DNA from 4 places in the Paraliobacillus sp. JSM ZJ581 genome. Region 4 is predicted to be linked to each of the others. Evidence: riboswitches for the same ligand, from Rfam matches in the RefSeq annotation. Region 4 holds a riboswitch; each other region holds the start of a gene.
The links. A riboswitch is a leader RNA that binds a small molecule or an ion and turns the genes downstream of it on or off. The one in region 4 is predicted to bind thiamine pyrophosphate.

Region 1 (9,647 bases), on a different contig from region 4:
TAGCCCATCGTCTTTATAAAAGATTGGTGTGGTATCTCAAATAGATCCAAATCTTAAAATAGTTAACGAAGGAGAGTTGCAATGAAAGATTGTTTATTTTGTCATCCCGAATTAGAACCAGCTCAGAACGTGATTATGAGTAATAAATATTGTCTGTTTTTACAGTTGGATCAAGCTAAACAAAAAGGAACTAAACTTGAAGGATCAGGAATAATTGTCCCTAAAAAACATAGAGAAACAGCATTTGATTTAACACGTGAAGAATGGGATGCAACATACACACTCCTTCAAGAGGTGAAAGATTACTTAGATAAAACCTATCAACCGCAAGGATATAACCTTGGTTGGAATTGCGGTGCAGTTGCAGGACAGCACATATTCCACTCGCATTTTCACGTGTTACCTAGATACGAAGATGAACTACTTGCCGGTAAAGGGATTAGATATATATTTAAAAATACTGACGATGACGCTCTTATTAAATAATACTAGTTATAGAAAATCACCAAATTTAAAAACACAGACCTCATTCAGCCTGTGTTTTTACTAACTTCTCACCCAATTATTGATTTTTCACACGTGTAGTTGGCTAGCCGACCTAACAGGATTTTCAGCTAAACTGATAGCTGAAATCACAGATACACCATCCGCTCCAGCAGCTAGAATGGAAGATACGTGAGACGCATTAATGCCTCCAATTGCAACCATTGGCGTGTCACCAATTTTCTCTCTCATTTGTTTCAGCCCCTCTAACCCGATCGGGGTCTTTGCATCTTTCTTCGTACTTGTAGCAAAGACAGGTCCAGCACCTATATAATCAGCACCAGCCTTAGCAGCTTGCTCTGCTTCTATAACATTTGTTGCGGAAACTCCAACAATAAATGAGCTTGGACAACGTTGCTTCACTTCATCAATCGAAGCGTCTTCCTGTCCAACATGTACACCATCTGCCATCACTTCAATAGCAAGTTCTACATCATCATTCACAATAAACGGGACATCGCATTGTTCGCATAATACTTTCATTTTCTCTGCTAATAAGCGTTTGTCCTTGCCAGTTAGCGCCCCTTCTCCCTTTTCTCTAAATTGAAACATCGTAATCCCACCATCTAAGGCGGCTTGCAACACCTTTAGTGGATCTTTATCACCAACATTATTACTCCCCATAATAAAATATACAGCTAAATCTTTCTGCCGAAACATCTTTTATCCCTCACTTAAAATACGATGCGTTATTTTTGCATGTGTTGAAACATCCTCACTCGTTGTTGACGCGAGCGCATCTAAAAATGCAATTTGAAAGCTGCCTGGGTGGTTCACATTTTTTGCGGCTTTTTCCGCAGCGACATTGTAAAAGACAACAGCAGCAGCGGCTGCTTTAACATGATTCTCACCTGTTGCTAGGAATGCTGCAACAACAGAACCTAGTAAACAGCCCGTTCCTGTTACCTTGGTTAATAAAGGTGCACCATTTGATACTTCAAATAAATCTTTACCATCCGTAATCACATCTTTTTCTCCAGTAACCAATACAGGGATTCCTAATTCTTGCTCCGCATGACGTGCAATGGATATGTTATCAAATGAACCCGATGAATCTACTCCTCGAACTTGTGCTTCTAATCCTACTAATTGACTAACTTCTCCAGCATTTCCGCGAATCATCGTTAGTTTTACTTCATTTAAAATTCGTGATGCTACTTGATTGCGATACGGTGTTGCACCTACACCAACTGGATCAAGAACAACTGGAATGCCTTTTTCATTGGCAGCTTTTCCAGCTTCGATCATCACATCAGCTTGGTCCCCCGTTAATGTGCCAATGTTTAATAACAAGGCATCCGCATTTTTTGCCATATCCGCAGCTTCTTCCATTGCGTTAGCCATCACAGGTGAAGCACCTATTGCATACAATCCATTCGCAGTAAAATTTACAACTACTTCGTTCGTAATATTATGAACCAACGGATTTTTCTGACGAACAGCATTAATCAGTGTTGTTAGACTCATTATTATTTCCCCCTTGATTTGGTAGTCCTTGTAATCGATAACCCCAGTGATTCGTTGGACCATTCCCTTTCCCGATGTTTAATGGATAACGAATCGCATCAGTAATAAATTGTTTGCCTAATTTTACTGCTTCCAATGTTGATTTCCCTTTTGCAAGTTCAGCTGTAATGACAGCTGAGAACGTACACCCTGTACCATGTGTATCTTTCGTCTCTATTCGATTGACCGCTAAAAAATGAAATTCCCTATCATAAAATACATCAACTGCTTTTCCATCTAAATGTCCACCTTTAACAACTGCAGATGTTGCACCTAAATCTTCCACAATGACTTTGGCTGCTTTTTTCATATCTTCTTCATTTTTAATGGTAAAACCTACTAAGATTTCAGCTTCTGGAATGTTTGGTGTGACAACCGTTGCTTTAGGTACTAATGTATCTCGAATCACCTTGCGCGAACTCTCTTCCATTAAAGCATCTCCACTAGTAGAAACCATTACTGGATCAATCACATACGGTATACTGTCTGGTGATACATATGTTGCAATAAGCTCCATCATTTCAACTGTAGAAAGCATGCCTGTTTTAATCGCATGAGGTTTGATATCTTGAAAAACAGCATCTAATTGTTTTTCAATAAAATCAATTGGCAGATGATGCACAGCTTGTACCCCTTGTGTGTTTTGTGCAACGGCAGATGTTAGTACACTCATCCCATACACTTCACGTTCTTGAAAAGTTTTTAAATCGGCTTGAATACCAGCACCACCTGTTGGATCCGTCCCCGCAATAGTTAGTGCATGAACAATATTGCTCATTTATTCTCCTCCTCTGCAATCGAATACATACCAAATAAGAAAAACCACTCCTAAGCAATGGAGTGGTTGAATGCATTTATCTATCTTGTTGCATCAATTCAATGAACCGACTCCACTTTCCTACGCTGGCATGACCCAGTTCAGGTTCAAAGGGACCAAAGAATACTCTTTATCTCAGCCGGTAGGCGCCCCTAGTGGTTTCTATTTATTCATAGTATAATCTAAATTAATCATTATTTCACTTATTTGTCAAATATGCGGCATAACTTTTAAATCACACATCATGATTTATACTTATATGAAAGAATTGATTTGTTAGTAATCTTTAGACACGAAGCCTCGCCAGTGGAAAGTGAAGTATCTAAAAATTACCGTAGCATTAACATTTACTATGAATAATCTAAGATCACGTAAAATATTCAACAAAAGCAGTTGGAAATAATTTTTTAATTGTTTCAATAAACACTTGTTTCATCTCTTCTTGCTCTTGATCCGTGTAGACATACTTCCATATCCCATATCTTCCCCATTTGGTTTTTCGCTTCGATTCATTTAATTCCAATTTTGTCATTGGATAATTTTTTTGAATCACTCGTTTTGCCGGTTTTGTAAAGCGATGTTGGATAAGCTCAAAGGTTAAATCTTTCTTTGCTTCAGGAGGAAGTGTTGCCTCTAATTTTTCTAACATAGAAATATAACCTTCTCTCCACCCATCATGTAAATATATAGGCGCAATAATAAAACCTAATGGATAACCTGCCTGTGCAACCTTAGCAGCGGCTTCCAATCGCTCATGTAATCTAGAAGTACCCGGTTCAAAAAACTTAATGACATAATCATCATTTATACTAAAACGAAAGCGTGTCTTTCCTTTATGATCAGCATCTAAAAGATGATCAACATGAGCAAATTTTGTTACAAATCGTAATCGACCATGATCGGACTGACCAAAATATTCAATTGCTCCTTTTAACGTATGTGTTAGATGATCAATCCCAACAATATCAGATGTACAAGAGGCTTCAAAGCGAGTTATCTCAGGTGACCTTTCCTTCATGTATGCTTCCGCAGCATCAAAAATTTCTTCGGTATTCACATACGTGCGAATATACGGCTTACTTCCCATCGTTGTTTGTAAGTAACAATAATGACAGTGCCCCATACATCCTGTCGCAAACGGTATTGCATATTCTGCAGAAGGCTTTGACGTATCAAATTTTAATGTTTTTCTGAGACCCACCACAAGTGTTGATTTAGCGTTACGATACTTTTGAAAATCATTATCTCCAGGTAAATTGCGAACTTGATTATGTGACGTCGTTTCTCTAATTTCTATATCCATATTAGAAAATTTTTCATACAATGACTTCCCTAATGGATAATCCATTGCTTTAGGTTCAAAATAAACTAATTGAGGGACAAATGGCTTAACCATCGTATCCCTCAACTTCCGTATTACCGAATGCTTGTTGGAAAGCTACCTCTGCCTCATGCTCTGTTTGATAAATAGCAACTTCCTCAGAAAGCGGGTAATATGTTTCATACATGAATAATGCTAACTCATTTGGACGATTAGGATGATTTACCACTGCAGCCTGCTGAACATTGGCAACACCTTGAACATGTGGATTTCTTATAATCACATAAGCAACGTCACCTGGATGAAAAGATTTGTTTTCTATTTCCATATCTTTCACCTAACTTTCTTTAAGTTAGGTGTAGTGTCTCCTGAATGAAAAAAAATATTATTTAGGTATACCAATGGCATTTAATGGCCAAATACGAAAGACAACATCACCGATAACCGAATCTTCTTCAATAAAGCCAAACCTACGACTATCTCTACTGACTGGACGATTATCACCTAAAACAAATAAGTATCCATCTGGCACCACCGTCTCTCCTGTTATTTGTTCCAGTGTGAAATTTTCCGTAAAAGAATTACCGAAAAAAGCTTGCTTCTCATCGGTTAAATATTCTTCTTGATACGCTGTTCCATTAATATATAGTACATCATCCTTCATTTCAATCGAGTCGCCTGGTAATCCGATTACTCGCTTCACATAATTTTCATCGGCATCTGGGGCTTGAAAAGCAATTTCATCAAATCGATCAATTGGAGTGACCTTGCTAATCATAATACGGTCTCCATCTTGAAATGTTGGAAACATGGACTCTCCTTTGACAATCGAAGGCGTTATTAAAAATTCTCGTACTACAAACACAATCACTAATGCAATAATGATTGCTTTTAGCCACGAGAATAGCTCACGTACAATCCCATTAAGCATAAATTTCCACTTCTTTCTATAATAATCTATATTTTAATCAAAAGTATTATTTCTATTATTCTATCACTTATCTGTATCGTTATGTGAATGAATCTTTTAATTGTCCTAAGAAAATACTTTTTTGGAAAGTTGCTAGGTATGCCCTACTGTTTTATACTATCTTTATATAACACTTTATTCATTTGGAGTTGTCGTTATGTCGAAACGTTTTTCAACAAAAAATATATTATTTGTGATTGGAATTATTTTTGTAGCTTTCAATCTACGGCCTGCGATCACATCGGTCGGCCCATTAGTTGGTACTATCCGTGATCAAATGGGATTAGCAAATTGGAATGTTGGACTAATCACTAGTTTACCACTACTCTCTTTTGCAATTATGTCGCCATTAGCACCAAAACTACGTAACCGCGTAGGCAATGAACTTTCCGTCCTAATCGGACTAATTCTTTTATTCCTTGGTATCATTACTCGTATAATTCCTCATAGCATTCCATTGTATGCTGGAACAACTTTTATCGGGTTAGGCATTGCCATTTGTAATGTATTATTGCCAGGTATTATTAAAGAAAAATTTCCTAATCACATTGGCCCAATGACTGGCGTGTACACAACTTGCATGTCCGTTTTTGCCGCTATTGGCTCTGGTGTAAGTGTTCCACTAGCTGAAACAGCAGGATTAGGATGGGAGTATACCTTAGCCATTTGGTCTACTCTAACATTCATCGCTCTTATTATATGGTTCATTCTATATCGCACTCAACCAAAAACAACTGAACTTGATTTCTTTGCAACAACTGGAAGTAATCTTCTACGCTCTTTTTTAGCATGGCAAGTCACATTATTTATGGGATTACAATCGTTTTTATTTTACGTAACCATCTCTTGGTTGCCTGAAATATTACAAGCACAAGGCGTTTCCATTGCAACAAGTGGTTGGTTATTATCGTATATGCAATTTGTTAGTTTGCCCACTGCTTTCTTGACTCCAATCATTGCAGGACGGTTAAAAAAACAACAAAGTATTATTATTACACTCGGATCCATAGCAATTATCGGATTTAGTGGTATTTTATTAGCTGATTCCTTCCATTTTCTCGCCCTTTTCATTACACTAATTGGATTTGCTCAAGGTGGAAGTATGAGTTTAGCTCTTACATTATTAGGGTTACGAGCAAAGCACGCAAAGCAATCAGCCCAACTATCTGGCATGGCACAGTCATTTGGCTATTTACTCGCAGCAATTGGCCCCATTCTGATTGGCTCTATTTATGATTTTAGCCATTCTTGGACCATTCCAATCATCGTTATTCTACTTATATCAATTTTAATGATAGTATTTGGTATTGGTGCTACAAGAGATAAATATGTGTGATTTTTTGGTGTAAGAAATGTTTATCCATTCATGTATTGTTGTAAATTAATAGATGATAGAGCTGGCAAAGCATGAATTGAACACATGCTTTGCCCCTTTTTTTTAATATATTGGAGCTTTTTTTAAATTTAAAACGTATATATACTATAGCGTTTTGATAAAAGGAGGGGTACATATTGAGATTTTAGAAATTTATTGGATACTACTTTGGAGCAGTCTAGCCGTTGCGATCCTTTCATTGTTTTTAGGTGATATTTTTGAAGGGCTTTTTGAGGGGTTAGGAGAAGTGTTTAATCCATTACTCTTATTTGGAACACTAGCTGTTGTTAGTGGATCAGGCGTATTACTTACCAAATATACAGGTATTTCACACATCTATGTACTTATAATCAGTCTAATGATTGGATTACTTGCTTATTTCGTTATTTATTATTTATTAGTAATACCGCTCTCCAATGCAGAGAGCTCAACTTCCGTCTCTATTCATGATTTAGTCGGGAAAACTGGAGAGGTGATTACTTCCATCCCGGCTAATGGGTATGGTGAGGTTTTCATTGCTTCTACCAACGGAAGTAGAAGTGAAACAGCAAGAAGCTTTGATTATGTTGACTTAAAACAAGGAAGTGAGATTGTTGTGATTGAGGTAAAAGAACAAATTTTATATGTTGCTGCACTTACTAATGATTTATAGGAGGAGTAGAGATGGACTTTTTAATTGTAATTGGTGTTGTCGCTGCGATTATTGTTTCATTTGTTATACTGTTTGCAGTTCGTTATAAAACAGTGGGTGCAGACGATGCAATGATTGTCACTGGTAGTTTCTTAGGTAATAAAAACGTGCATAAAGTCGATGATGGTAGCGGAATAAAAATCGTTCGTGGTGGAGGCGCATTTATTGTTCCTGTGTTTCAACAAGCAGAGAATATTAGCCTTCGATCACACAGCTTAGATATATCTACACCAAATGTTTACACAGAAAACGGCGTTCCTGTTATGGCAAACGGTACCGCCATTATTAAAGTGCAAAGTACTACAGAAGGAATTGCTACTGCCGGTGAACAATTTTTAGGGAAAAACGATTCCGAATTACGTAAGGAAGCACAAGAAGTATTAGAAGGACATTTGCGAGCCATTCTCGGTACGATGACTGTAGAGGAAATTTATAAAAATCGTGAACGCTTTGCGCAAGAAGTACAAACTCAAGCAGCAGTTGACTTAAAGAAAATGGGCTTGCAGATTGTTTCTTTTACTATTAAGGATGTGCAAGATGATAATGGATACCTAGAGGCGCTAGGTAAACCACGTATTTCTGAAGTGAAGCGTGATGCCCAGATTGCTGAAGCGAATGCGTTAAGAGATGCTAGAATCAAAAGAGCTGAAGCAGAACGAGAAGGGAAAAGCGCAGAACTTGTGAGCGAAACACAAATCGCAGAAGCAACAAAACAAAAAGAACTTAAAATCGCTGCCTACAAACGCGAGCAAGATACAGCTAAAGCGGAAGCAGATATGGCGTACAAATTGCAAGAAGCAAAATCTGGACAACAAGTAAAACAAGAAGAGATGCAAGTTCAGCTTGTCGAGAAAAATAAACAGATTGAAATTGATGAAAAAGAAGTAATAAGAAAACAACGTCAATATGAAGCAGAAATTTCAAAAAAAGCGGAAGCAGAGCGTTATGCGACGGAACAAAAGGCAGAAGCAGACAAAGTTACTCGTGTGAAGCAAGCCGAAGCGGAAGCGGCACAAATTCGATTGGACGGGGAAGCTGAAGCGGACGCGATTCGAATGAAGGGTCTTGCCGAGGCAGAAGCAAAAGAAAAAATCGCAGACGCAATGGCCAAATATGGCGAAGCAGCTATATTAGAAATGATTATTACAATGCTTCCTGAATTTGCAGCAAGAGTAGCAGAACCTGTTGCTTCGATTGACAAAGTAACAGTGGTTGATAATAGTAATGGTGAAGGAGATGGCGCAACACGCATGAGCAGTTACGTGACCAAGCTAATGAGCCAACTCCCAGAAACTTTAAAAGACGTTTCCGGCGTTGATTTAAAAGGCATGTTAGACCAAGTAGCCAATAAAAATGAGCAGAAAATCAACGAAAACTTAAAGCCAACGACTACGAATACACCCGAAGTGTAAACATTCAAATCCCCCTACTATGTCTTTAATAAAAAGATGTAGGGGGATTTTACTTATTATAGTTGTTGGAGGAAGTTTAGCACTTTTTTTAGTTAAGCACCCTCTGTGAAATTAGTATTGTTGTTAATCTGGTCGATTACTTGAATAATACCTTGTGCATCTCCTATATTATTCTGAAATAATTCGGTAATGCTACCGAATGATCGAAATGGATCTTCTCTTAATACTTTTTTCTCCAAATAACCGTTGGAAACAATATAATCGACAATAAGATGAACAAATTTAATTTGATGACTATTCAATCGTTCCTCTGATAAAAACTCTGAAAAAGCTGCTAAAGCTGTGTTTCGATCAAGTCCTACCGTTTGATGAACCAGTCTTGTTATTGATGTATCACCAAACTCGTTTTGATAGTCTTCCTTTGTACCTAACTCATCCCATAAAATATGCTCTAATTGTTCCACATCTTGTTTCGTCAATGGTTTATTGTGATGCAACTTATAAATGGCTAGCTTGTCTTGATGTTCTTTTAAATATTGACTAACTCGTTTTCGATAGTTTTTCAGATCATTTGCACCATAAAAATTAGCTTTCCCCTCAGCTATTACTTCAAATTCATCTTTTGACGTGACTGTTAATCCAATTAAGATACTATCAAAGTAATCAAAGTTTGCCTTGTAGTTGTGATAAATAATAGGGTAACCTTCATCAATAATAATTAAATCAAAATAGCCTACTATAAATAACAGACTGTTTCCTAAATGCTAAAAAATCATCGCTTTTATTTTTGTATCTATTCAACGTTTATTTTCAATAAAAAAAGGGGACATGTTTTATTAAATTTATTCGTAAAATATAAGTCAATTTTTAACCTTCTACAATCCTTTGACATGTATACGTAAGAAACGAAAAAAATGTTTCGTAAATACTGAACTTGACACAAATCCGCCTTTGACTTTCCGCTATCATTGTATCATCATAAAATAAGACTTCAACTTTTCAAGCATAGGAG
Region 2 (9,647 bases), on a different contig from region 4:
TTGTGAATGACGTTGACGGAAATATCATTGCAGAGATTGTTCTGTCGATGATTCTATCACCGTTTATCAGTCTAGAGACAAATGTCATACTCTCGCTCTCTTTATTTAGCATTAATATATTTGTTTTTTACATCATTGGGTGGTTGATTGGAGCCGCTTTTCAACGTTTAGGCGTTATTGGTGGGCTATTGTTTATTATCATTGGGGTAACCCTTATCGGAGTAAAAGATTCAATGCTTCGATTAGCATTAGACACACCTCTATTTAAAAGCTTTTCGTTTTTAGAGGTTGTTCCAGAAGCACTTGCTTTACCAGTGATTTTCCTTGTCATTGTCGCAACACTCATTATGATACGCCTATTAACAAAACGGACATCAATAAGTATGTAAACACGAAAGCCATTGCAACTCATCATAGTACCGAAACTACCATTGCGCATAGCTACTACTAATAAAAAAAGAGCAGCACTTAATGTAATGATCATTTAATTGATAAGATTTAAAAATTAAGAACTTGGTTATATCTATGTTCTTCTTAACATTAATCGGTTCAGAATACGCCTGTACGATAATGATTGAAGCGAAAGAATCAAGTTCTAATACAGTGTCGCATTTAAAAAGATCAAGCGTCCTCGTATAAAGGAACGCTTGACCTTTCTCTCATGCAAAAAAAGTTATAAACAAAGCTCGATTACTTGTCCACTTTAAATTTTGCAATGCTAGTAGAAACCACTTCACTTAAGGCATGCAGTTGTTCAGCTGATGTATATAATGACTGTAATGCATCCAGTTGATCGGAAGAAGAAGAACCGATCGTTTCTGTTGTCGATGCAGCTTCGGCTGCAACATTAGATATTTCTTTGATCGCTTTTACTACATGATTTCGTAACTGTTCCATTTGTTGCATATCACTGCCGACCGTATGAATAGAAGTGATAATTTGATCAAATGTCGTAAACATAGATTCAAAAACCGTACCAGCTTCGGTAACGACCTGACTTTGCTTGCTGGCAATTCCTTCCGTTTCCTTCATAATAGCTAAGGTGTTTCGGAACTCATAATTGATATTAGATATTGTATTTTTAATCTGCCCCGTTGCTTCAGATGACTGTGTAGCAAGGTTGCGAATTTCAGTCGCTACTACAGCAAAACCTTGTCCAGCTTCACCTGCACGAGCAGCCTCAATACTTGCATTCAAGGCAAGCAACTTTGTTTTTTCAGTAATATCATTAATCGTTTGAACGACTGAACTAATGTTTTCCATTGTACTAGATAAGCGCGAGATCTCTTCCGCCACCTTACGTTGCATTCCATCCGATTGTACAGTATGTTCCTGAAGCACACGAACTTTATCCACACCACCGCTTAAAACTTGCTCAGCTTGAGAGGACAGACCGTTAATTTCCTTAGTCTTCTCGCTGACTCTTTGAATATTGTCAGATAACTCTAATGTTTGTTTGTGAGCAGCCTCCGTCAGTGAAGCTTGCTGAGAAGCACCGTCTGCAATATTTACAATAGCGCTTTGAATATTTTTACTAGTCACAGTTGTTTCTTCTGAGATAGCAGTTAGTTCTTCCGCAGATGCACTAACATCCTGAATTGAATCTCCGACGGTTGTGATTAACGATTGTGTTTCATCAACCATTGTTCTAAAATCTTTAGAAAGTACTCCCAGTTCATCATTTGCTATCGATTGAATTTGTACCGTTAAGTCTCCTTGAGCTACTTGTTTCACACGGTCACGCAAATGATCAATTGGGTGCTTGATGGCACGAATAATAACCCATCCTAATATTGAACTAAGTAGTACACATAAAATAATAATACCTACTGTAGACCAAAGTAAAAATTGATAATCGGACGCTACTTCCTCTCTCATCCGTTCATTTTCTTCATTGTACAGTTCACCAATTACATCCAAGTTCTCTTCCATAACATTGAACTTATCATATCCTTCTCCATAAGAAAGAAGCATCCCCTGTTCACGAACAACAGGATCTGTAGAAGAGATATTTTCAAGAATACGATCTGATATAGCTTCATATTCAGCTTCCGCTTCTTTATACGCTTCTATAAATTCCAGTTCTTTCGGCAGATTCATATTTTGTGCTACATACTCATTAAATCTGGAATCTGCTTGTTCTTTTTGTTTTTCATAGTCTTCTAGATGACTTTTAAACTCATCCGTACCAGGTTCATACATATGTAGTGCTCTTTCAGCGGTTATTCTTTGAAAAAGATCCAGCCCTACCGCTCGTATTAGCTCGGTATTTTTTGCATGGTGATGTAAACTTATTTCCAACGAACGTTGAACTTTATGCAAATTGTATAAGCCTGTCCCTCCAATAAATAGGTTCGTTAAAATAGCAACTGCAATGGTAATTAATATTTTGGAGCGAATTGAAATTTTATTCAATGCTTTTCCCATGAGACCTAAACGCCTCTGTCCTTTCATCTTTCCTTCTCCTCCTCGAAAATAATTATGTAAATCTTGACAAGGAGTTCTCATTTTCAAAAAAAAAATTGAAGTAGAAAACACATGTATATTTTACCACAATAGGATAAGATTATCTAGTTCAAAAGAATGAGCAAACAGTTCTATCAGATAATCATTCTTGTTCTTATACTTGCAGTTGTGTTATACGAGATAACTGTTGCCATAACTTTCCGTTATTCTAATAGATTTAAAAAGATTAATCCAAGCATTGTAACAATTATTTCTTCTTCCTTTCTCTTGGCTATTAGTCTTCTATACTGATTAAATATCGGTATTGGTTAGGCTATATAGGCAGACGTTTGAGAGAAGAAACTATGGATTCGTAATATAGTCCAATTTAATCATTTTCCTTAAAGGTGCTTTTCGTCTGTCATTATATCTTTATAAATTAAAAAACAATTGTCTAGTATACGCCACCTTTCAAGGGGTTAAGCTACTAGTTCATTGTCAAACCACCATCTACTGTGAAATTCTGACCTGTAATACCGTTTGCATATTCCGAAGATAGATAGACGACCAGATTTGCCACATCTTGAGGTGTAGTTACCTTCTTTAATGGTGTTGATTGAGCAATCAAATCGAATACTTCTGGTGTTGTAACAGCACTAGCATTTGTTGTTTTTAATAATCCACCTGAAACAACATTTGCTTTTATACCATATCCCCCTAATTCAGAAGCAATATTACGAGTAAAGCCGATTAATCCAGCTTTTGCTGTTGTATATTCATGATAAGGTACAACAGGGTTTTGATATAAATTAGTACCTATACTAATAATACTTCCATTGTGTCGCTCAATAAATTGAGGTGCGACACTTTGAACTACATTAAATGCTGCTTTTAATGTCCCATCTATTTGTTTTTGGTAATCATCCCAAGTGAGTTCTGTAAAAGGTTTCTGTTTGTTTGGATCAAATTTAAAATTTACTAATGCATTGTTGACGACAACATCTATTTGACCAAAATAGTCGGTTGCCTTTTTTATCAATTCATCTACTTCTTTACGATTTGTCACATCAGCTCGAATTGCAATAGCATTCTCTTCACCAATCTCTGAAACGAGCTTCTCAGCAGCATCTTTACTTTTATAGTAATTGATAACCACTTGAAATCCTTGTTGTGCCAAAGTTTTTACAATAGTTGCCCCTAAACCTCTACTACTACCGGTTACTAATACTGTTCTAGTCATCATACCCACCTCTATATTTTTATTTTGATAAAACAAAAAAATACGCAACCTTTTCATAGGAAAATTGCGTAAAACAAATAACTACATGTATATATAGAGTTCGCTCTTTAAGTATGTAATTAGGTTCTACACTTTCCTACGCTAGTGTTAGCTAGTTCAGGTTCAAAGGGTTTGAGGTAATACTCATCTCAGTTAAATAACACCCCTAGTGCGTACTATTAAATTATATTACATGTTATCGTTTTTAGAAATTTAAGTCAACGAATTATGTTTTATTAGCATAATTCGTTGACTTAGTTAGTTTAAAATTAACATGCGTTTTAACATAATTTACTTATTGATCCTGCTCAAAATCACATGACAAATACTGCTTCTACTCTTACCCTTAGACCACTTTGGATCCCTAATGTCCTATTTTTTAGACAAAAGTGATATGCATGTCCAGACACATTTATTTTGTGATAAGTGATTTTATTTGTATTGTTTTTCCGGATTCTCTAACAAATATTTGAGCGATATGTTCGCCTTTTTTCAATTCATCTGTGATTAACAGGTGGATTGCTCCTTTTGGTAGATTATTCAAATCATATTGTTGCACATATTCGCCATCTAAATAAACCTCCATTACACCACCCGTATTATTTAGATGTAATGCTAGTAAATCACCAGTAAATTCATAGCGAATCGAATGATTTATTGTACTAGATGAGTAATAATCATCCACTAAAACAAATCCATCTGATTCCTTTGGTGTATTAATAGAACGAAAATCATCATGCTTGGTCAACTGATGTAATGGATCGATACGTGCATAAGTGATTGTTTTATTGTTGATAACATTTTCATTAATCGTGTTAAAAATCGATTCAGCATATAAATTATATCCTTCTTCGTTAGGGATTCCCTCTTCAGTTGTTATTTGCGCAATAGACTTCCCAGTAGTATCAAACACTTCCTCACCATCAATGGAAAAAACGCCATAATAATCAGATGTTTTTTCAATAGCATTTACATACTTCTCATTATTCTTTAAGCCATTTTCAATAAATGTAAAGACTTCTGCTCGAGGTTGATCAGCAATTACTCGATTAAGTAGGGTTTCATAATTTTTTTCGAATTGCTCTAGCGTTAAACGATCGATATCATGTTTGCCAAAAACGATCATTACTAAATCCTGTTCTATTTCTTTCTTTCCCTTCTCGTACATAAATAACCCATCGAACACATCTGCCCCTTGTTTCGTAATTTGATGTTGATACACTTTATTATTGTATTTCTTTTCTATTCGACTACTTATTTGCTGTTGCAATGTTTCTTCCTCATCTAAACCATTCCCAATGACCATGAAATGAATTTTCTTCTCATTGATTAGTTTCGTATAAAAATCTCTATTTTCTTGCTCTGATTGGTGCACTCTTTGCTCCATCTTCTTCTGCGCTTGCTTACTTATTGTTTTCAATTTTTGATTGTATTGTAAACTACCATAAACTATTAGGCCAACAAAAATAACACTTGCAAATAAAATGAAAATTACTTTCTTGGACATAACCATTTCCCCAGTCTTTATTATATTTACATCAATTAAAATATATCTATGTCCCTTTTAAGAAAAGACTTTATTTATTGTGCTTTTTGAAAAAGCGATCTCTAAAAGTCTACTTACACTCGTAGTAAGCCACGGAATCCTCTTGCAGCGTAGTAAGATTCCGCTCCATTGTGGTATACAAAAACTCTTTCATAACGACGATCACAGAAAAGTGCCCCGCCAAGCTTTCTAATACTCGCAGGTGTTTGTATCCAACTCGATGTTTTTCTATCAACTTTTTCAAGCTCCTGAAGCTTTCGATACTGTTCTTCTGTTAAAAGTTCAATCCCCATCGTAGTTACCAGCTCTATTGCATTATTTTTCGGTTTATATTTCTTTCTTGATTCCAGTGCTTCACGATCATAACAAAAACTTCTACGACCTTTAGGGCTTTCCTCTGAGCAATCATAGAAATTATATTCATCCTTCTTCTTATTATACTCTAACACATCGGGCTCACCACCCGTTATTTCCATTTGATGTAATGACCACATTTTTTCCTCATTCATCTTGAGTTTTGCATCTACGCTACTCCATTTTAAATTTTTATGTCGGTCCATGTTATTTTCAAAACGTGTTTTCAAAATAGTCAATAATTCTTCACGCTGTACTAACGACAATTGTTTATGATTCATATGCATTACTCTCCTCTTTTTCCATTAAAGATGATAAGATTTTATCCATTTTTAAAACTTTATATAGAGATGATCGAATGTGACAAAAGGCTGCCCCATTTTGGGCAAATTTATAAAAACATAGTTCAAGTTTCAATTTTACATTTGTATCCTCTATTTTTAATGCAACTTCCTCTTATTTTAAGATCTATTTTCTTACTTACCGATTCTGTTCGTTTTGCAATATTTAACTATGCTTGCTTTACCGGCGGAATAACAAAACCAAGGTACCTTTGGAAGGAATGGGCGAATAGATGCGAAATAAGGAAATGTCATTTGAGCAATTACTGTCTGATTTTGAACCGATGATTTTTCACCTTCTCTATAAATATGGCATACGTGATGCAGAAAAGGAATTTTATCAAGAGGGAATCATCGCACTATGGCGAGCTTGGCAAACATATGATCAAGAAAAAGGGAAATTTTCTAGTTATGCATACTTTTCCATTCAAAAATCATTTTTCACATTACTGAGAAAAGAAAAATCCGTTCAAAAAAGAAAAGAGAAATATGCTGCGCTCACAGATATAAACAGTCTTGTGTACTACAACCAGTTACCCTTTGACCCATATTTATTAGCAGCAATTCAGCAAAAATTAACAGCCAATCAAATGAAATGGTTTAACGGGTATATCATTCATCGACAAACGATAAAACAAATCGCACACCAAGAAAACGTAACCGAGAATGCAGTGAAAAATTGGGCTCGCTTAGCCAAGCCAAAAATAAAACAAATACTAGAGGAAAAGACAGATAGCAACTTTCCAAAAATAGAAAAATAGTTTTGATCCTAATTCCATACTAGCACTAAAGTTCCTAGCTTTTCCACATGAAGTATTGGAAAATTAAGTGAAGTAATACAGATTCTGTCCATTCACATGATCAAACAAAATTGTAAAGGACGTGTGACCATGCTAATTGAAGATCAGTATATCATTTCGAAAAAAACGTTGGCAATTATACCTGCATCAGCTATCGATTATCATGCTATGGCACTCGAAACAAGTAAAACTACTTATGTTAAACAAACACCATTAGAAATTATTCAACATAATTGTATAAATAGAGGTGCAACCTTTCACGGAAGGCGAGTTGCCTCACAACAATTACTAGGAAAGAAACAAAAAGTACCTATTTTAATGAGTGAACGACCTGTTAGATATGTGTTTCCAACTCAATCGCCAAATAACTTTCACTGTAGTTGGATTATTGCTAATCACGTATTTACTATTGAATCGTATAAAAGTGAACATGCAACGATATTACAAACAACAATATACTTCAAATCCAAACAAACACTTCATTTAATGGAATCAACTTATCAAATAAAACAACAATACCAGCAAGTATTAGCATTACATCAAGCACTTAAAAATAATCTATTTCATTGATGCACTATTAAAAAATACATGTTATGCACAAAACATGTATATGGATAATATGATTTACTTTTGTCCAAATTATCCATAAAAAACGCTTTTTATCATGCAATCTAAACCAATTTGTTTAGTTTCAGATCAAACTATTGTAGCCAAAATATATTTTGATGACATGCTAAATTAAGGAATAGCTGTGTAGAAAAAGTGATCTTGACCTTGCGTCTATTCCTTAGGAGCGTTTATCTCACAGAACCAAACTACGTATCACTTATTCACATCAGCGCTCTTTTTAGTGTCATCCCCTCCACGAACTGGAGAACATAAAGAAAACGAGACAAGAGGGCTAAGCTCCCCTTGTCTCGTTATACAATGGCTTTAAATCCTTTACGAATAACTTCTTGAACTTGATGAACAGTAACATATGCCGTACTGTCAATATCTCGAATCCGTTTTTTTAATTTGGCAAGCTCTTGTCTGTTAATCACAAGATAGAGTACTTTTTTGTTGTCTCCTGTATAGCCACCATATCCATCTAAAACTGTAAATCCACGAGACATTTTGTGAATTATCGTATCGGCAATTTCGTCCGCTTGGTCAGACATAATAAATACAGCAACCCTTTCATCTAATCCCTCGATAAAGTAATCAATCACTTTCGCTCCAATATATACAGATATTAGTGTGTACATCCCTTTATCAACCCCTATGACAAACAAGGAGCCAGCCACTACAACAATATCAATCAAAAGCATCGCATTTCCAATAGTCATTCCTAGATATTCATTTGCTATTCTGGCAAGCACAGTCGATCCACCATTCGTACCGCCTGAGCGAAAAATTAACCCCAGGCCAATCCCTACTAATAAACCTGCAAAGATAGCGGATAATAACGTATCATCTGTTAGCATGCGCCCGTAATCTTCGGTAACATATAAAAAAATTGATGAGGTAATGATAGAAAATATCGTATAATACAATGCTCTTTTTTCAAAAAAACGATAGCCTATCCCTACAAGAATGACATTTAACACGAAATTCACTACCCCGGTTGACCAGCCGAACAAATAATGCATAACTGCAGTTACCCCAATAACACCACCTTCAGATAGCATATTTGGAATCATGTAAAAATTAACAGCAATAGCAAAGATTATTCCTCCAGCAATAATTAATAATAGATCTGTTATTGTTTTTTTCATAAAAGCATCCCTTGTCTTTCTGTTTTTAATAATTTTGCATATCCATTAAAAAGGAGTCATAATCTTTATGATTAATTAATCGACTAACTTTTTCTTTATCTTGTGTCCATTTTGAAAACATATCACATAGAATAGGCAGATGATGATCACCGTCTCGCTTCGTCTTAATAAGAAATAATACTTTAATAATATCTTTGTCCCAAATAATTGGTTTTTTTAGTACAGCAATATAACAAATCGGTTTTCTACAGATCTTATAAAGATCTTGCAAATGAACGATATTGTTTCCTATTTCATGAGAGATAAAGGGCGTATTTATTTTGGTTTTTTTCTCAATAATACCTAACCCTTGTAATTCTTGCATTATATTTTTTAAAATACTTCGTTTGTCCGTACCTTCTAATTGAAAGTTTGCATAAGCAGGTTTAAAATATCTTTCCATATCTAGTTGAAAAAGGTCAAGTCTATTTACTAATTGCTTAATTTTTTCAATATAATTCCCTTTTTCAATCGCAACTTGTGGAATAGCCCTTGATAGTCTGTGCTTGTAAGAAGACACCAGCACATCGATATCATTCATTTGCTCCATTGCTTCATCTAAGGAGTCATAGTTGATTAACTCATAATTATTTTCCGAGAAGTTCTCCTTTAATTCATTAATATACATAATCGTCTCTGCACGACCACGACCACTAATCAAACAAATAGTTATCTTTTTTTCTTTTCTCAAATTACGTAACGCAACATTAAAATAGAGGGCAAGATAGCCGAATTCCTCTAAACTTATCTCGATTTGATAATGATCTTCAATCACCTTCACTGCAGAGATAGTAACTTTAGTAGCAAAAAGATACTTTTGCAGATTTTCATGAACGACCGGATTTCTTAACACAATTCGATGGTTCACTCTTTTAATCATTTGAAGAATGTGTAAGGGAAGATATTCATTAAGTACAGGATCGTTTGAAATATCGATATCAAAATTACTTTTAATTTCTGCATATACATCTTGCAATACACGATGCACTTCTGCTAACATCATTGGTTCTGTATCCGTTGATTGAAGCAATTGCTTGCTTTCTAAATGCATGGCAATATAATAAATATCGCTTTTAGCTAGATTTG
Region 3 (4,728 bases), on a different contig from region 4:
AAGGAGTGATTATGTGACAGAATATGGTGCTTGGATGATTGGTTTTGCTCTAATTTATACTTTGCTTTTAATTATTGCTGGTAATGTAGCTCGAGTAAAAGCATCCAGTGGAAGTAATTTTTTTGTTGGCGGTCGAAATTTTCGATGGTGGACAGTTGCATTTTGTATTACTGGCTTATTCTCAGGGTCAACTTATATTTCGATTGTGGAATTATCTTATCTTACAGGTATTTCTGCTATTTGGTATGGCATTGCTGAAACGGTTCAAGTTTTAATTATTGCATTGTTAATGATTAAGTCATTTCGCAAACGTATGATGGTTACCGTATCTGGATTAATTGGTGATCAATTTGGTCGAGCTGCCAAAGGAATTGCTGGATTAATTACTGCTTTTGCTTTTCCAATGTGGTCGGTTGCAACTGCTATCGCCTTTGCTTCTGCACTAAATGTGTTTACAAATATTTCTCTTAGTGTCTCGATTGCATTTACAGCTATTTTATTGTTTATCTATTTACAAGCTGGGGGAATGTGGTCGGTTGCTTTCACACAAACAATGAACAGTACTGTATTTTTGAGCATGTTTATTATTGGCACGATCGCTTTTTTTATTAACCCAGGTATAGAGGGTTTAGTGCAACTTGCTCAAACTAATCCATCCATGTTTCATTTCGATGCAGTAGGGATTCAAGTAATTGTTGCATGGTTTGGCACTTTTTTAGTAAATGTCATTTTAGCACAAGCTGCATTTCAAATGGCTTTATCCTGCAGAACACCTGAAGAGGGGCAAAAAGGGGTAATCGGAGCTGTTTTTCTAGGTATTCCTTTTATTATATGTGGTATTCTATTTGGTTTAGCAGCGGCAATCGTTATTCCAGGAGAAACACTTGGATTAGTTGCCTTACCAAAATATTTAATGGAAGTTTTACCTGCCCCCTTAGTTGGATTGTTTTTCTTGGGAATTTGGGCTTGTGCATTGAGTTGGGGAGCACCATGTCAATTTTCTGGTGCTACTAGTTTGGGAAAAGACGTAGGGAGTGCCATTTTCCCAAATACAACAAGTATACAGTTAGTTCACTATACAAAGCTTTCTCTGCTGTTACTTACAGGGTTAATGATAATATTTGGGTTGCTACGAACAGAACAATCTGCTTGGTGGAATGTACTTGCATGGACAACAAGAAATGCTGCTACATTTGCTCCAGTAGTTGCAGCATTATTTTGGCCTGTTGTTACAAAACATGCGGTCGTTAGTTCTTTACTCACAGGTTTTGTTACTGGACTACTATGGTATCATTTAGGGGGATGGCAACCTACTGTTTTCTTTTTAGATATTCATCCTGTATGGATCGGTATGTCTACCAATGTTTTAACAATTATTAGCGTCACCCTTTTAACGAATTATCGGAATATACAGGTATCTTTAAAAAATCATTCAATAAAAGATTATCTTGCTGTCTACTTTAGTGTAGTGCTGGCTATTTCTACTGTTGTTTTTTTCAAACTATTGCATGAGCTAGGTTTACTAGGCTTATTAGGTTTTTCAACGATCGTCACCTTATTCCTAACGATCATTTTATTTGTGCGTGAAAAGAGAGAAGTGCAATATTATTCCCAAACAGCAAATGTGCCTATTGATCAAATGCAATAAACCAAAGCATAAATATTCGGTTAGCGATGGATGGACTGAATCGATAAATGTTAATTTATCGTATAAAAAGGTGATAGAAATCTTAATAATAATTGGATGTAGCTAACTTTAGCATTTGTCGACGTACAACGTCATTGGTAATTTACGCTAAGCAACTAAAAAGAGATTAAACCTAGTTAACTAGATTTAATCTCTTTTTTTATATTCGATCTCTTATAATTAATCTTGGTGATGTGCTGATTAGCAAAACAAGTAAAATAGAACAAAAAACAAATGCACCTAACATCGTAACACCATTTGTTAAAAATGAGAATAGTACAACATTCATATCTTCTGGCGCATATTCTCCCCAAAAGATAAACCCAGCAACAAAGTGCCAGAAATAGCGAGCCAAGCTTCCAACAAACGTAGCTACAATAATCCAAACTGCTGTTTTCGTTTTATTAGATGAGCGAAGACTTTTCTGAATAACTGGATAAAATAAACCTGCAAATCCTATAAATGCAAATGCAATAAAATATTCAATAAATGCCTGAACAGGAGTTAATATATATGCATCGCCTAACACAATTTGCAATAGCCCCCACAGAAATCCCGCCAGTAAACTTACTTTTATTCCCCAACGAAATGCTAGAATAAATATTGGAATCATAGCAAACGAAATGGAGATAGACGAAGACAACTTTATAGATGGGATAAGATCAAACAGAAAAGCTAATGCCCCAAAAATAGATATTTCAATTAAAGCTAGTAATCCTAATTTTTTCATAAAAAATCCCCCTTGTTATACAAATCGAAAACCTCAAGGGAGAACTAATATATACACACATCGTATTGCATATATGCCATTCCACATTCCTGCGCTAGTACTAACTAACAGGTTCAAAGGGTCAGAACAATGTTCAATCTCAGCTTTTAGCTCCCCTTGTGGTTTCTTAATATAGTTTGGTACCAATTGTATCACATTGAAGAAAATAGTAAAGTGAAACACCTATTATTTTAACTTACTGCTCAAGAAATTGACTTAGCCGTTCGATTGGCAAAGGTTTTGAAAAAAAGTACCCTTGCCCATAATCACATTTTAAATTAGCTAATGTTCGTGCTTGATAAGCGGTCTCTATTCCTTCTGCTATCACTTCCATGTTAAGATTTAACCCTATATCAATAATTGTTTTTATTACAGATATATTTTCCTTCTCCTCTAACTGCGATACAAAAGATTGGTCAATTTTAATTGTATCAAACGGTAATGATTGTAATATATGAAGAGAGGAATAACCTATACCAAAATTATCGATTGCGATACGTACACCAATCGCATGAAGTTCATTTAATGTGTCAATTGTTTGCCCTATATTACCCATTTCACTTTCTGTTATTTCCAATTCTAAATATTTTGGTTCTATCCCTGTTTGTTCTAAAATCTTTTTAATTTTTTTACCAAAATATGTTTGTTCTAGTTGTTTTGCAGAAACATTTACAGATACAGTCAAATTATCACGTCCTGCATCCAATTGCTGTTTGAACTGCTCACAAGCACGTAAAAGAACCCATTCATCAATTGCAAAAATGTATCCAGTCTCTTCTGCTATCGGGATAAATTCACGTGGGGAAACCAATCCTAATCTTGGATGATCCCAGCGTATAAATGCTTCAAACCCTATTACACTTTCATTTGTAAGATTAATTTTAGGCTGAAAATATAATGAAAATTGCTCGAATTCAATTGCTTGTTTTAACTCTACTTCTATATTTCGTTTTCTTAAAATAGTTTGATAAAGTTGTTGATTAAAATAACAATATTGTGCTTTTCCTTTTTGTTTTGATAAATACATCGCTGCATCAGTATGATGAAGCAAAGTATCCTGTTCTTGTCCATCATCTGGATAAACACTAATACCAATACTAGGTGAAATAGTAATCGTATGATTTTTTATTATAAAAGGACTGGAAAATAAATGTAATATTGTTTTAGCATATAGCGTGCCAAATACTCTTCTTACATTTGGCACAATAATTACAAATTCATCTCCACCGATACGATAAACGGTGCCGACGGGCTCAAAAGCATGCTTTAAACGCTTTGCCGCTTCGGATAAGAGCCTATCACCTACATTATGACCCATTGTATCATTTATACTTTTAAATTGGTCTAAATCCATCAAAAACATTAAAAAAGGCTGTGATGTTCTCTCGGATTCTTCCATGATAGTTTCTAAATCTTTCGTAAATTTCGTTCGATTTTTTAACTCTGTTAACGTGTCGTGAAATGCTAGATAGCTATATTCTTGCATTAACTCTTTGTTCCGTTGCATGACATACCACTGCCTACCGATAATCATTAGCAGCATAATAATCATACCAATCATCAATACATTTATTTTCCAATGGTAGCTTTCCATTAGCATAATCAATAAAATGAGAATAATAATATACGGTAATATAGACTCTTTACTTTCTACATATTTCACCATCTTCCATTCCGAAACTTCCGTATACTCTTTTACTAATTTTGCTGAAAGGAGAAAAAATAATAAACCTAGTGTCCAAAGAGAGTAGGCAATGACAACACTCATATTATTAACGGAAAAGTAAAAATATAGAATAACCCCTATCATATGAAAGAACATGCCTGATACAAGAAATAAAATCGAGTCTTTTTCCATACTTTTTCGAGATATATAAAACAAGAAAACATTCGCAAACAGGATACTCAGTGTACATATTTGAAAAACTAAAATAAAAAATGTCATGCCTTTAGAATAATCCACAAGTGACATAATCGGTTGAACAAAGTAGTAAATATGAACTACAATAATAAATGTCACAAATACACTAATAGTAAAGAAAAAAGATTGTACTGATTCCTTCATTTCAATTGTCTTTATTTTATAAAGCAGTGCAACTAAAAAAGAAACATATGCGATGACTAGTACTGGTAGAGAAGCGATCGGGAATGTTGTTGCTTGAAAAAAAACTAACATATATAACCAAATAAAATTAGCAACGCAAAAAAAGAACAAACCTATTGCAATAATTAGCCAAAAACGACGTCTTCTTTCTTTTGTTATCAAGCTAGC
Region 4 (9,647 bases):
TGCATCTTATTATCCATGTATCATCCTCCTAATAAATATATGTTTTTAATACCCTTATCGTAGCAAGGTTTACAAAATTACAGTAGAGGCATCTACAACAAAACGATATAGATTTATGCACAAATTTTGCTAAGGAGGGTGGTTGTCGGTGAATAGGAATAACGCTAAAATAGAAAGATAGGTCAAAATAGCTTTATACACATATAAAAACAACAATGCTAATAAAAGAGGAGAATCATTGATGACGAATGATCCAAATGTTAAGGAAACAAAACAACTTATTAAGGATTTAGTGTCTATACCAAGTCCATCTGGAAACACAAATCAAGTGATACAACACGTGAAAAGTTTACTGGATGAAATAGGGGTGAAATCAACAAAGAATAGAAAAGGCGGATTAATTGCAACGGTACCCGGACAAAATGAAACACAACATCGAATGTTAACCGCACATGTAGACACGTTAGGTGCGATGGTGAAAGAAATCAAATCCAACGGTCGATTGAAGTTAGATTTAATCGGTGGATTTGTTTATCCTTCAATTGAAGGAGAGTATTGTAAGATTGAAACAGCTAACGATACAGTAATTACGGGTACTATTTTAATGCATCAAACTTCTGTCCATGTTTATAAAAATGCTGGAAGTGCAGAAAGAAACCAATTAAATATGGAAGTTCGTTTAGATGAAAAAGTAAAAAATGAAGAAGATGTACGTGCGCTTGGTATTGAAGTTGGCGATTTTGTTTCCTTCGATCCTCGTGTACAATTAACTGATGCCGGATTTATTAAATCAAGACATTTAGATGATAAGGCAAGTGTTGCTATACTCATTCAATTATTGAAAAGAATCAAACTAGAAAATATTTTACTACCATATACGACACATTTTCTTATTTCAAATAATGAGGAAATAGGATATGGAGGCAATTCTAATATTACACCAGAAACTGTGGAATATTTAGCTGTAGACATGGGAGCAATCGGTGATGGACAGCAGACAGATGAATATACTGTTTCGATTTGTGCAAAAGATTCAAGTGGACCATACCATTATGGGCTTAGAAAACATTTAGTGGAGTTGTGTGAAAAAAATCAAATTGGATACAAATTAGATATTTATCCACATTATGGTTCTGATGCCTCTGCTGCGATAAAAGCGGGTCATGATATCGTCCATGGTTTAATTGGACCAGGCATTGACTCCTCACATGCGTATGAGCGCACTCATGAAGATGCGCTAGTCGAAACAGAAAAACTATTGTATTATTATGTTCAATCTGAATTAGTCGAGTAAAAAGCATGGATTACAGCGAACAATCAATATATATTTTGTAGTAGATATAAAGAATGCATTTATCCAAATAAATAATACTTGCAATTAAATTCTACCTATGGCAAAGTGGATAGTGTAGAAAATTGAATAGGTTGTTTCATGTGGGGGGACCGGTGTTGCCGGTTGAGATTGTATCCAGAAGATACTGACCCTTGGAACCTGATCTGGCTGAGACCAGCGTAGGGAACATATCTGGACACGTAAATCATCATTGATATGATAAGGTATGCACGCTATAGCTCTCGCTTAGCGTGCTTTTTTGTTTCGTGTTGTATGTTCCTCTAAAAATAACTTAAGGGGGGAATTATTTATGTTAAAGAAATGGAGTTTGTTAGCTATCAGTGTTTTATTTTTTATTACGGGGTGTGCGAGTGAGGAAAATCAAGAAGAAGTAACAGATGAATCATTAGAAAAAGTGAAATTGGTGCTAGATTGGACGCCAAATACGAATCATACTGGTTTTTACGTTGCACAAGAAAAGGGCTATTTTGAAGAAGAAGGATTAGAGGTGGAAATTGCATTACCAGGTGAAACAGGTGCAAATCAAGTAGTCGCATCAGGAAAAGCAGCATTTGGTATTAGCGCACAAGAACAAATAACAGAAGCTCGAACACAAGATATTCCTATTGTTTCCATTGCGGCGATTATTCATCATAATACATCTGGATTTGCATCACCAGCTGATAAAAATATAACGTCGCCAGCTGACTACGTTGGTAAAACCTATGGAGGTTGGGGTGCGCCAGTAGAATCTGCAGTGCTTGATTCATTAATGAAACAAGAAAACGCTAGTGTTGAGGATGTTAATATTATTAATGTGGGCAATACAGATTTCTTTACTTCGGTAAAGCGTGATATCGATTTTTCATGGATCTATTATGGCTGGACTGGTGTAGAAGCTGAATTGCGTGGAATGGAACTAAACATGCAGTATTTAACGGATTATTCGGATAAACTAGATTATTATACCCCTGTAATTACATCTAATGAGACAATGATTCAAGAGAATCCAAAAACGATTGAAAAATTTATTCGTGCTGTTTCAAAAGGCTATCAATTCGCAATTGATAACCCTGAAAAAGCAGCTGATATTTTAATAGAATCTGTACCTGACTTAGATGACGAGTTAGTTAAGGCAAGTCAAAAATGGTTGTCACCTAAGTATCAAGCAGATGCAAAAAAATGGGGCATACAGGATGTGGAAGTTTGGCAGGATTATGCGAACTGGATGTATGAGAATGAATTGTTAGACGGAGAATTAGACGCTGAATCAGCATTCACCAATCAATTCTTACCTGAAGATAAATAAAGAACTCGGAAAGGAATGAGCAGTATGGCCAATGCATTAGTTAGTATTCAAATTATTCCAAAGTTAAAAAATGGTGGAGATACGATTCCACTTGTTGATGCAGCAATTGCTGTAATTGACGATTCTGGAGTGAAATATGAGGTACATCCATTAGAAACAACAATGGAAGGGCAATTAACAAAATTATTCGCTGTTATAGAACAAATGAATCGAAAAATGATTGAGCTAGGGAGTTTAAGTGTAATTTCACAGGTGAAAGTATTCTACAAACCCGATGGTACGTCTATGGATCGATTAACAGAAAAGTATCATTAAGATTGGAGGAATGGCGAATCTGTTTCTTATATTGATACAGATTCGCATTTTATTTATGAAAAAAATAGTAAGACGCTATAGTCCAATATTTGTTATTATCGTAATTTTGTTTATTTGGCAATGGAGCAGTCAGTTATTTTCTATTCCTAGATGGCTATTGCCAGCACCAACAGTTATTCTAAATGAAGCAATCAACGGTTGGGATTCATATACCTATCACCTTGTATCAACAACTTATTTGTCTATCGGTGGTTTGATAATTGGTGTTAGTGTTGGATTGATCGTCGCGATGGCTTTACACTTATTACCGGTTGTTAGACAAGCGGTTTACCCATTACTCATTCTTTCTCAGAACATTCCTATTATTGTTCTGGCACCATTACTTGTCATTTGGTTTGGTTTTGGGGTTTTGCCTAAACTGATCATTATTACACTCGTTTGTTTTTTTCCTATTGTAGTAGCAACGTTGGACGGATTTCGACAAACATCATCTGAACTCATACATTATATGCAAATGGCAGGTGCAACAAAAGGACAACGCTTTCTTAAACTAGAATTCCCGCATGCATTACCTGCCATCTTTTCCGGATTAAAGATATCTGCTACATATAGTGTAATGGGAGCAGTTATATCTGAATGGCTTGGTGCGAATAAAGGTATTGGTGTCTATATGACGTTGGCGCAATCATCGTTTCGAACAGATCGTGTATTTGTAGCGATTGGTTTTATTATGGTACTATGCTTAGTCTTTTTTGCCGTAATATTAATACTTGAAAAAGTCATGTTAAAAGGTGGGAGGCACGTTAATGGGTGAATTAGTAGCAACAAACATTGCGAAAACATTTAATGGGAAAAAGATATTAGCAGGTCTTTCTTTTACCGTGAAAGAAGGAGAATTTGTCACTATTTTAGGGCCTTCTGGAAGCGGGAAAAGTACACTTTTTCATTTAATTGGTGGGATGCTTCAACCGGATGATGGTACATTCATCCTTGATCAAGAAGAGATCACGGGCAAACGTGGGGCGATAAGCTACACGCCACAATCACCTTCTTTACTGCCATGGCGTACGGTACTTAAAAATGTAGTGTTAGGCTCAGAAATTAGTGGTGAGGTAGATAACGATAAGGCTCGGTATATGTTGGGAAAAGCAGGGCTACAAGGGTATGAACATGCATATCCACATCAGTTATCTGGTGGAATGCGTCAGCGTGTCGCTTTCGTGAGAGCATTGCTTAGTCCACAAAAGTTTATCTGTTTGGATGAGCCTTTTTCAGCATTAGATGAATTTACACGATTAGAAATGCAGCAATGGTTGTTAAAGATTTGGGAAGAAAACAAAAAATCGATTCTGTTTGTCACACATAATATTGAAGAAGCACTATATTTATCTGATCGAATTCTTGTTTTGTCAAAAAAACCAGCAACGATAGTAGAAGAATATATGCTGCCATTTGCTAGACCACGTGATCAAAATCTATTTCTGACAGATGAGTTTTTACAATGGAAACGGGAGATATATCAAGCATTACAAGGGAGCTTATAAATGAATGGTTTAAACAAGAGAAACCGAACGGAATGATCGTTCGGTTTTTAATATTTAGTATTTATTTTCTTATCAAGCTCGTAAAAAACTTTAGACATTACAAGAGTCATCTGTGCAGACACCGTTGTCTGTAGATGAAAGATTTTCAAATTGCGGTTTTTCTTCGGCCCATACTTTTTCTAAAGCAGATGTAAATGTTTCTAATGGCTGTGCTCCAGAAATTGCATATTTTGAATTGATTATAAAGAAAGGGACACCAGAAACACCATACTTTTTAGCTAATGCTTCATCGTCACGAACTTCTTTGGCATATGCATTTTCATCATGTAAGATTTCAAGTGATTGCTCTCGATCTAAACCAACAGACTCAGCAATGTTTGCTAATGTATCGTGATCGCCAAGATTTATATTTTCAGTAAAATAACCATGTAGTAGCTGTTCTGTTATGGCAGTATCCTTATTGAATTTTTTGGCAAATTTAACTAGACGATGAGCCATAAAGGTGTTGGTTGGTATCATATTATCAAAATGATAAGTTAATCCTACCGTTTTTGCCTGGTTACCAATATTTTCATTTGTTTTTTTTGCTTCGTCTAGAGACATGTTGTATTTTTCAGCTATTGCTTCGTGAATCGTTTTTTCACTATTCACTGGTGAATTAGGATCTAATTCAAAACTTTTATATTCTACTTCAACGTTTTCACGATGTTCGAAATTATCTAGTGCTTTTTCTAATCTTCGTTTTCCAATATAACAAAACGGACAAACAAAATCAGACCATACTTCTATTTTCATCATAACAAAACCCCCATTTTTTGATTACTATGTTTTGAAAATAATGTGAATATACTCAGCAAGTAATCAAGACTTAATTATTATCATGCCATAACCGTACTAAGAAATAAAAATATATGCTCATACATACGTAAAACTTAATAGGCATAGGTAATTTATCATAATGTTTGTCTTGCATGAATTTCACTTAAAACGCATAATGTAACTGGAGTAGATTTGTTAGTAGAATAACAGGATAGTTTGTCAGATTTACATATACATTTAGTTTTCTTAATTTAAATATAAAGAGATTGAATCAAAGATAGGATGAAGATAAATGCAAGATTGGTTACTTGAAATTATGAATAATTATGGTTATATCGGAATTATATTTTTAATCGCTGTAGAAAATATTTTTCCACCAATTCCATCTGAAGTTATATTAACATTTGGGGGTTTTTTAACAACGACAACATCACTAACTATGTTCGGTGTTGTAATAGCTTCGACACTCGGTTCAGTATTTGGTGCTGTCGTACTTTATGTTGTTGGAGCGTCTATATCCACAGCAACGCTTAAGAAATTTGTAGCTAAACGTGGTCACTATCTACGTTTAGAACAAAATGATGTTGACCGTGCGATACATTGGTTCAATAAATATGGGGCTTGGAGTGTTTTTATTTGTCGCTTTATACCACTTATAAGAAGTTTGATTTCTGTACCAGCTGGACTAGCAAAAATGCGATTTATTCCTTTTTTATTGTTAACAACAATTGGCACATTGCTATGGAATACAGTATTGGTTGGCCTAGGTGCATATGTTGGAGCGTCTTGGAATGAGATTGTTACGTATATGGATACGTATTCTAATATTCTCTACGTTGTACTTGGATTAGCATTTATTGCGCTAATTGGTGTTTATATTTATAAGAGAAAATAATTTTGTTCATGCTATAATGTTATGCTATTCTTGTAAGGAACATTGAAAGAGGAGAAATTTTATGGATATTCCAATATTGTACGAAGATAATCATTTATTAATTGTAGAAAAACCAGTCAATATACCTGTTCAGGAGGATCAATCTAGGGATCTCGACTTATTAACGATGTTAAAGCAAGATATAAAAATTCGATATGATAAGCTTGGAAACGTATATTTGGCATTATTACATCGCCTAGATCGCCCAGTAGGTGGAGCAATGGTGTTCGCGAAAACATCTAAAGCTGCATCTCGTATGGCAGACAAAATAAGAAAACATGAAATGAGAAAACAATATCTTGCTGTTGTTCGAGGTGAAATAGAACAAAAAGCAGGAGAGTGGCAAGACTATTTAGTAAAAGATCACAAGAAGAATCAAGTACGTGTTGCAAGAAAAACAGAAGCAAAAGCGAAAAAGGCGATACTAGATTATCACGTTTTAGCAATAGCAGACGGACTGAGCTTAGTAAAGATTAATTTACAAACAGGAAGGCCTCATCAAATTAGAGTGCAATTTGCATCTAGAGGTTATCCTTTATATGGTGATCAAAAATATGGTTCAAAGGTAAATAAGATTGGACAACAGATTGCTTTATGGTCACATCAATTGACTTTCAATCATCCAGTTAAGGTTGAGGAGGTTTTACAGACATCGACTCCACCAAATAATTATCCTTGGGATATATGGGGAAAACATCCATTTATGTAATAATGTAATTAGTTTTATAATTAAACCGTTAGCAGCTAAATGAACAAGTACTTTGGCTGCTTTTTGAATCGATTAAACAAGTGTAAATCGATTAATCGTAAAAAACAATATGCTATACTAAATACAAATAGATGCAGGAGGATTTGAATGAATAAGCATGCATTTTTTAGGGAGTTTAATGAAGCGTTAATGCACGGAAATATCACACATATTTTAGAAAGTGTCACAGCTGATGTGACATGGGAAATGATTGGTAATGATACGATTTACGGCAGAGATGCACTCATTGAAGCCCTCGCTGGAATGGATCAAACAATGGCATATAAATTGAAAATGGAACACATCATCATAGACGGTGCAGAAGCAGTAGTTAATGGAATCATTGAAGTGACTACGAGATTAAATGAACTAAAAACGTATGGTTTTTGTGATATCTATCAATTAGCTGAAAATGATGCTGATAAAATAAACAAAATAACAAGTTATGTGATTCAAAAATAGTTGAATTTTAAAGTATGGAGGACGGAGATATGAGTGAAGATAAGCAAGCTGAAACCAAAGAACAATTACTATTGCAAGCTGTAAAAACACAGCGATCCATTCTTCAACTACTAGATCATACGCTATATGATACATACCAATCAGAAAAAAATAGACCAATAGAAGAACAGAATAAGGAATTACTTTATTTAGCACAACAAGTTCGAACAATTATCGGTAAAAAACCGAAATTGAAGGAAGTATATCGAAAATTGCAAGAAGAGCATGGAGTAGAATTGTGACGGGAGGGCGTATTATAATGAAACGTTGTGATTGGGTCAATGATGATCCTTTATACATTAACTATCATGATCATGAGTGGGGTATACCCGAATATGATGAAAAGAAGTTATTTGAATTGCTCATCCTAGAAGGTGCTCAAGCTGGACTTAGTTGGTATACGGTGTTGAAGAAACGAGCGCATTATCAAAAAGTTTTTGACCAGTTTGATCCCACTAAAATTGCCCATTATTCCGAACAAAAAGTGGAACAATTGCTCCAGGATCCTGGAATTATTCGAAATAAATTGAAAATCCGATCTACTATTACGAATGCTAAAGCTTTTTTAACTATAAAAGAGGAATTCAGTTCATTTTCGTCCTATATATGGCAGTTTGTTGATGGTGAACCAATAATTAATCAGTGGACAACTATTGGAGAAGTACCAGCAACAACAGCTATTAGTGATCAAATGAGTAAAGACTTAAAAAGAAAAGGCTTTAAATTTGTTGGATCAACGATATGCTATGCATTTATGCAAGCGAGTGGAATGGTAAATGATCATATTGAGTCGTGTATTTGTAGAAATAAGATAGGACGATAAATTAGTTAGTGGAATTTAATAATGGATAGAAACAGCTCAACCGAAAGCTATTCGACACAGCTGTTTCTTTGTTCGCGCCATAATTGTTCCAAAAGAATGACTAAACCAGTTCCTACTAGTAATCCGTTGCTCATGATATTTTGAATAATAGAAGGTAATCCATTGAATACATTAGCAGGTAAAAACATCGTTCCCATACCAACAAGGTAAGCGACACCTACAATCGTAATTTTTCGTTGATCTAGTTCTGTAAGTGTCATATTTTTAATGGCTAACCCAACGAGTTGCACAAAGGATGCCATTAATGCTGCATTCGCAACAGGAGCAGGGATTGTTGCGATAAAAGTAACCAATGGTGGGAAAAAGGCAATAATAATTAAAATAATTGTTGCGTATACAAAGGGTATTTTTCTTTTTTGTCCAGTTAATGCGATGAAGCCAGATGATGTTGCTAATGGGACATTGGCAATAGTAGAGAAAAGTCCAGCTATCCCATGATTGATACCAGAAAGAGTTGTACCGCTATTCACACGTATGTCCTGATCGGTTTCTTTTAACCCAATTGTTTGAGTTGTTGCTACAACAGAGGCAACAACATTAGATATTGAAATAATTGCAGTTATGAGAGCAATAGGAATGACACTTAGATCAAACGTAGGTAATCCGAATGCAAACGATTCAGGTAGTGAGAACCACGGAACTTCTTGTGTTACACCTTCTCCACCGATAATGAGGAAGAACGTTATCCATCCAATTAAAATCCCAATAAAAACAGCATAATTACTTAACCAACCTTTTGCAAAAACTGATAACCCTAGGACGATAAAAAAGGTAATAAATGCAATGATTGCTTCTTTTATTTGTATCGTTTGTGTACTTCCTTGTAAACCAAGCATCCCTTCTAAAAAGGTTGCACTTAATTGAACGGTCAGCAAGAAGAAAAATGTTCCGGTTACTAAAGGGGTGAAAATCGGTAACATGCGTCGGGCTATTTTTGTTATACCTAATAAAAACATAAATAACCCAGTAACGATCATCATAGATTGTAATGTTTGCAACGTTCCTGTTAACGATGACCCAGTTGCAGCCATTACCGTAAAAATACTTACCCATATGCCAGCTGGACCTTCCATAATTGGCAGGCGATATCCGATTAATGCTTGTAATAATGAAGCGATTCCGACTGTGAAAAACGTGCGCTGCATCAGTCCTGTTAAATCTGTACCGCTAAGGTGAAAAACAGCACCAATAACGATAGGCATTGCCACAGAACTAGCTAATAAAAATAGTAACCATTGGAACGTCTCCATCGTTGTAGTAG

Region 1: linked by a shared signal. The riboswitch ahead of thiD (bifunctional hydroxymethylpyrimidine kinase/phosphomethylpyrimidine kinase) and the one ahead of ACH6CY_RS04060 (ABC transporter substrate-binding protein) in region 4 are both predicted to bind thiamine pyrophosphate.
Region 2: linked by a shared signal. The riboswitch ahead of ACH6CY_RS03590 (3-oxoacyl-ACP reductase) and the one ahead of ACH6CY_RS04060 (ABC transporter substrate-binding protein) in region 4 are both predicted to bind thiamine pyrophosphate.
Region 3: linked by a shared signal. The riboswitch ahead of thiT (energy-coupled thiamine transporter ThiT) and the one ahead of ACH6CY_RS04060 (ABC transporter substrate-binding protein) in region 4 are both predicted to bind thiamine pyrophosphate.

Annotation. Positions count from the first base shown of each region.
Region 1 is NZ_JBISEP010000005.1:87,787-97,433, reverse strand. It holds gene ACH6CY_RS04970 (HIT family protein) at 82-486, shown strand; gene thiE (thiamine phosphate synthase) at 574-1,203, opposite strand; gene thiM (hydroxyethylthiazole kinase) at 1,207-2,010, opposite strand; gene thiD (bifunctional hydroxymethylpyrimidine kinase/phosphomethylpyrimidine kinase) at 1,988-2,827, opposite strand; TPP riboswitch at 2,928-3,030, opposite strand; gene splB (spore photoproduct lyase) at 3,234-4,262, opposite strand; gene ACH6CY_RS04945 (transcriptional regulator SplA domain-containing protein) at 4,255-4,515, opposite strand; gene lepB (signal peptidase I) at 4,573-5,118, opposite strand; gene ACH6CY_RS04935 (CynX/NimT family MFS transporter) at 5,315-6,493, shown strand; gene ACH6CY_RS04930 (NfeD family membrane protein) at 6,648-7,184, shown strand; gene ACH6CY_RS04925 (flotillin lipid rafts scaffold protein FloT) at 7,196-8,635, shown strand; gene ACH6CY_RS04920 (type I restriction-modification enzyme R subunit C-terminal domain-containing protein) at 8,728-9,201, opposite strand.
Region 2 is NZ_JBISEP010000003.1:141,196-150,842, forward strand. It holds gene ACH6CY_RS03580 (hypothetical protein) at 1-389, shown strand, start outside; gene ACH6CY_RS03585 (methyl-accepting chemotaxis protein) at 691-2,454, opposite strand; gene ACH6CY_RS03590 (3-oxoacyl-ACP reductase) at 2,933-3,685, opposite strand; TPP riboswitch at 3,802-3,902, opposite strand; gene ACH6CY_RS03595 (SGNH/GDSL hydrolase family protein) at 4,137-5,231, opposite strand; gene ACH6CY_RS03600 (DUF4256 domain-containing protein) at 5,345-5,911, opposite strand; gene ACH6CY_RS03605 (sigma-70 family RNA polymerase sigma factor) at 6,199-6,726, shown strand; gene ACH6CY_RS03610 (competence protein ComK) at 6,823-7,335, shown strand; gene ACH6CY_RS03615 (YitT family protein) at 7,686-8,522, opposite strand; gene ACH6CY_RS03620 (BglG family transcription antiterminator) at 8,548-9,647, opposite strand, start outside.
Region 3 is NZ_JBISEP010000003.1:76,063-80,790, forward strand. It holds gene ACH6CY_RS03310 (sodium:solute symporter family protein) at 14-1,648, shown strand; gene thiT (energy-coupled thiamine transporter ThiT) at 1,848-2,417, opposite strand; TPP riboswitch at 2,487-2,584, opposite strand; gene ACH6CY_RS03320 (EAL domain-containing protein) at 2,653-4,728, opposite strand, start outside.
Region 4 is NZ_JBISEP010000004.1:69,093-78,739, forward strand. It holds gene ACH6CY_RS04050 (S8 family peptidase) at 1-17, opposite strand, end outside; gene ACH6CY_RS04055 (M42 family metallopeptidase) at 242-1,294, shown strand; TPP riboswitch at 1,427-1,536, shown strand; gene ACH6CY_RS04060 (ABC transporter substrate-binding protein) at 1,644-2,642, shown strand; gene ACH6CY_RS04065 (thiamine-binding protein) at 2,667-2,957, shown strand; gene ACH6CY_RS04070 (ABC transporter permease) at 3,013-3,771, shown strand; gene ACH6CY_RS04075 (ABC transporter ATP-binding protein) at 3,764-4,501, shown strand; gene ACH6CY_RS04080 (DsbA family oxidoreductase) at 4,592-5,296, opposite strand; gene ACH6CY_RS04085 (DedA family protein) at 5,613-6,215, shown strand; gene ACH6CY_RS04090 (RluA family pseudouridine synthase) at 6,277-6,963, shown strand; gene ACH6CY_RS04095 (nuclear transport factor 2 family protein) at 7,111-7,464, shown strand; gene ACH6CY_RS04100 (hypothetical protein) at 7,494-7,745, shown strand; gene ACH6CY_RS04105 (DNA-3-methyladenine glycosylase I) at 7,763-8,326, shown strand; gene ACH6CY_RS04110 (purine/pyrimidine permease) at 8,374-9,647, opposite strand, start outside.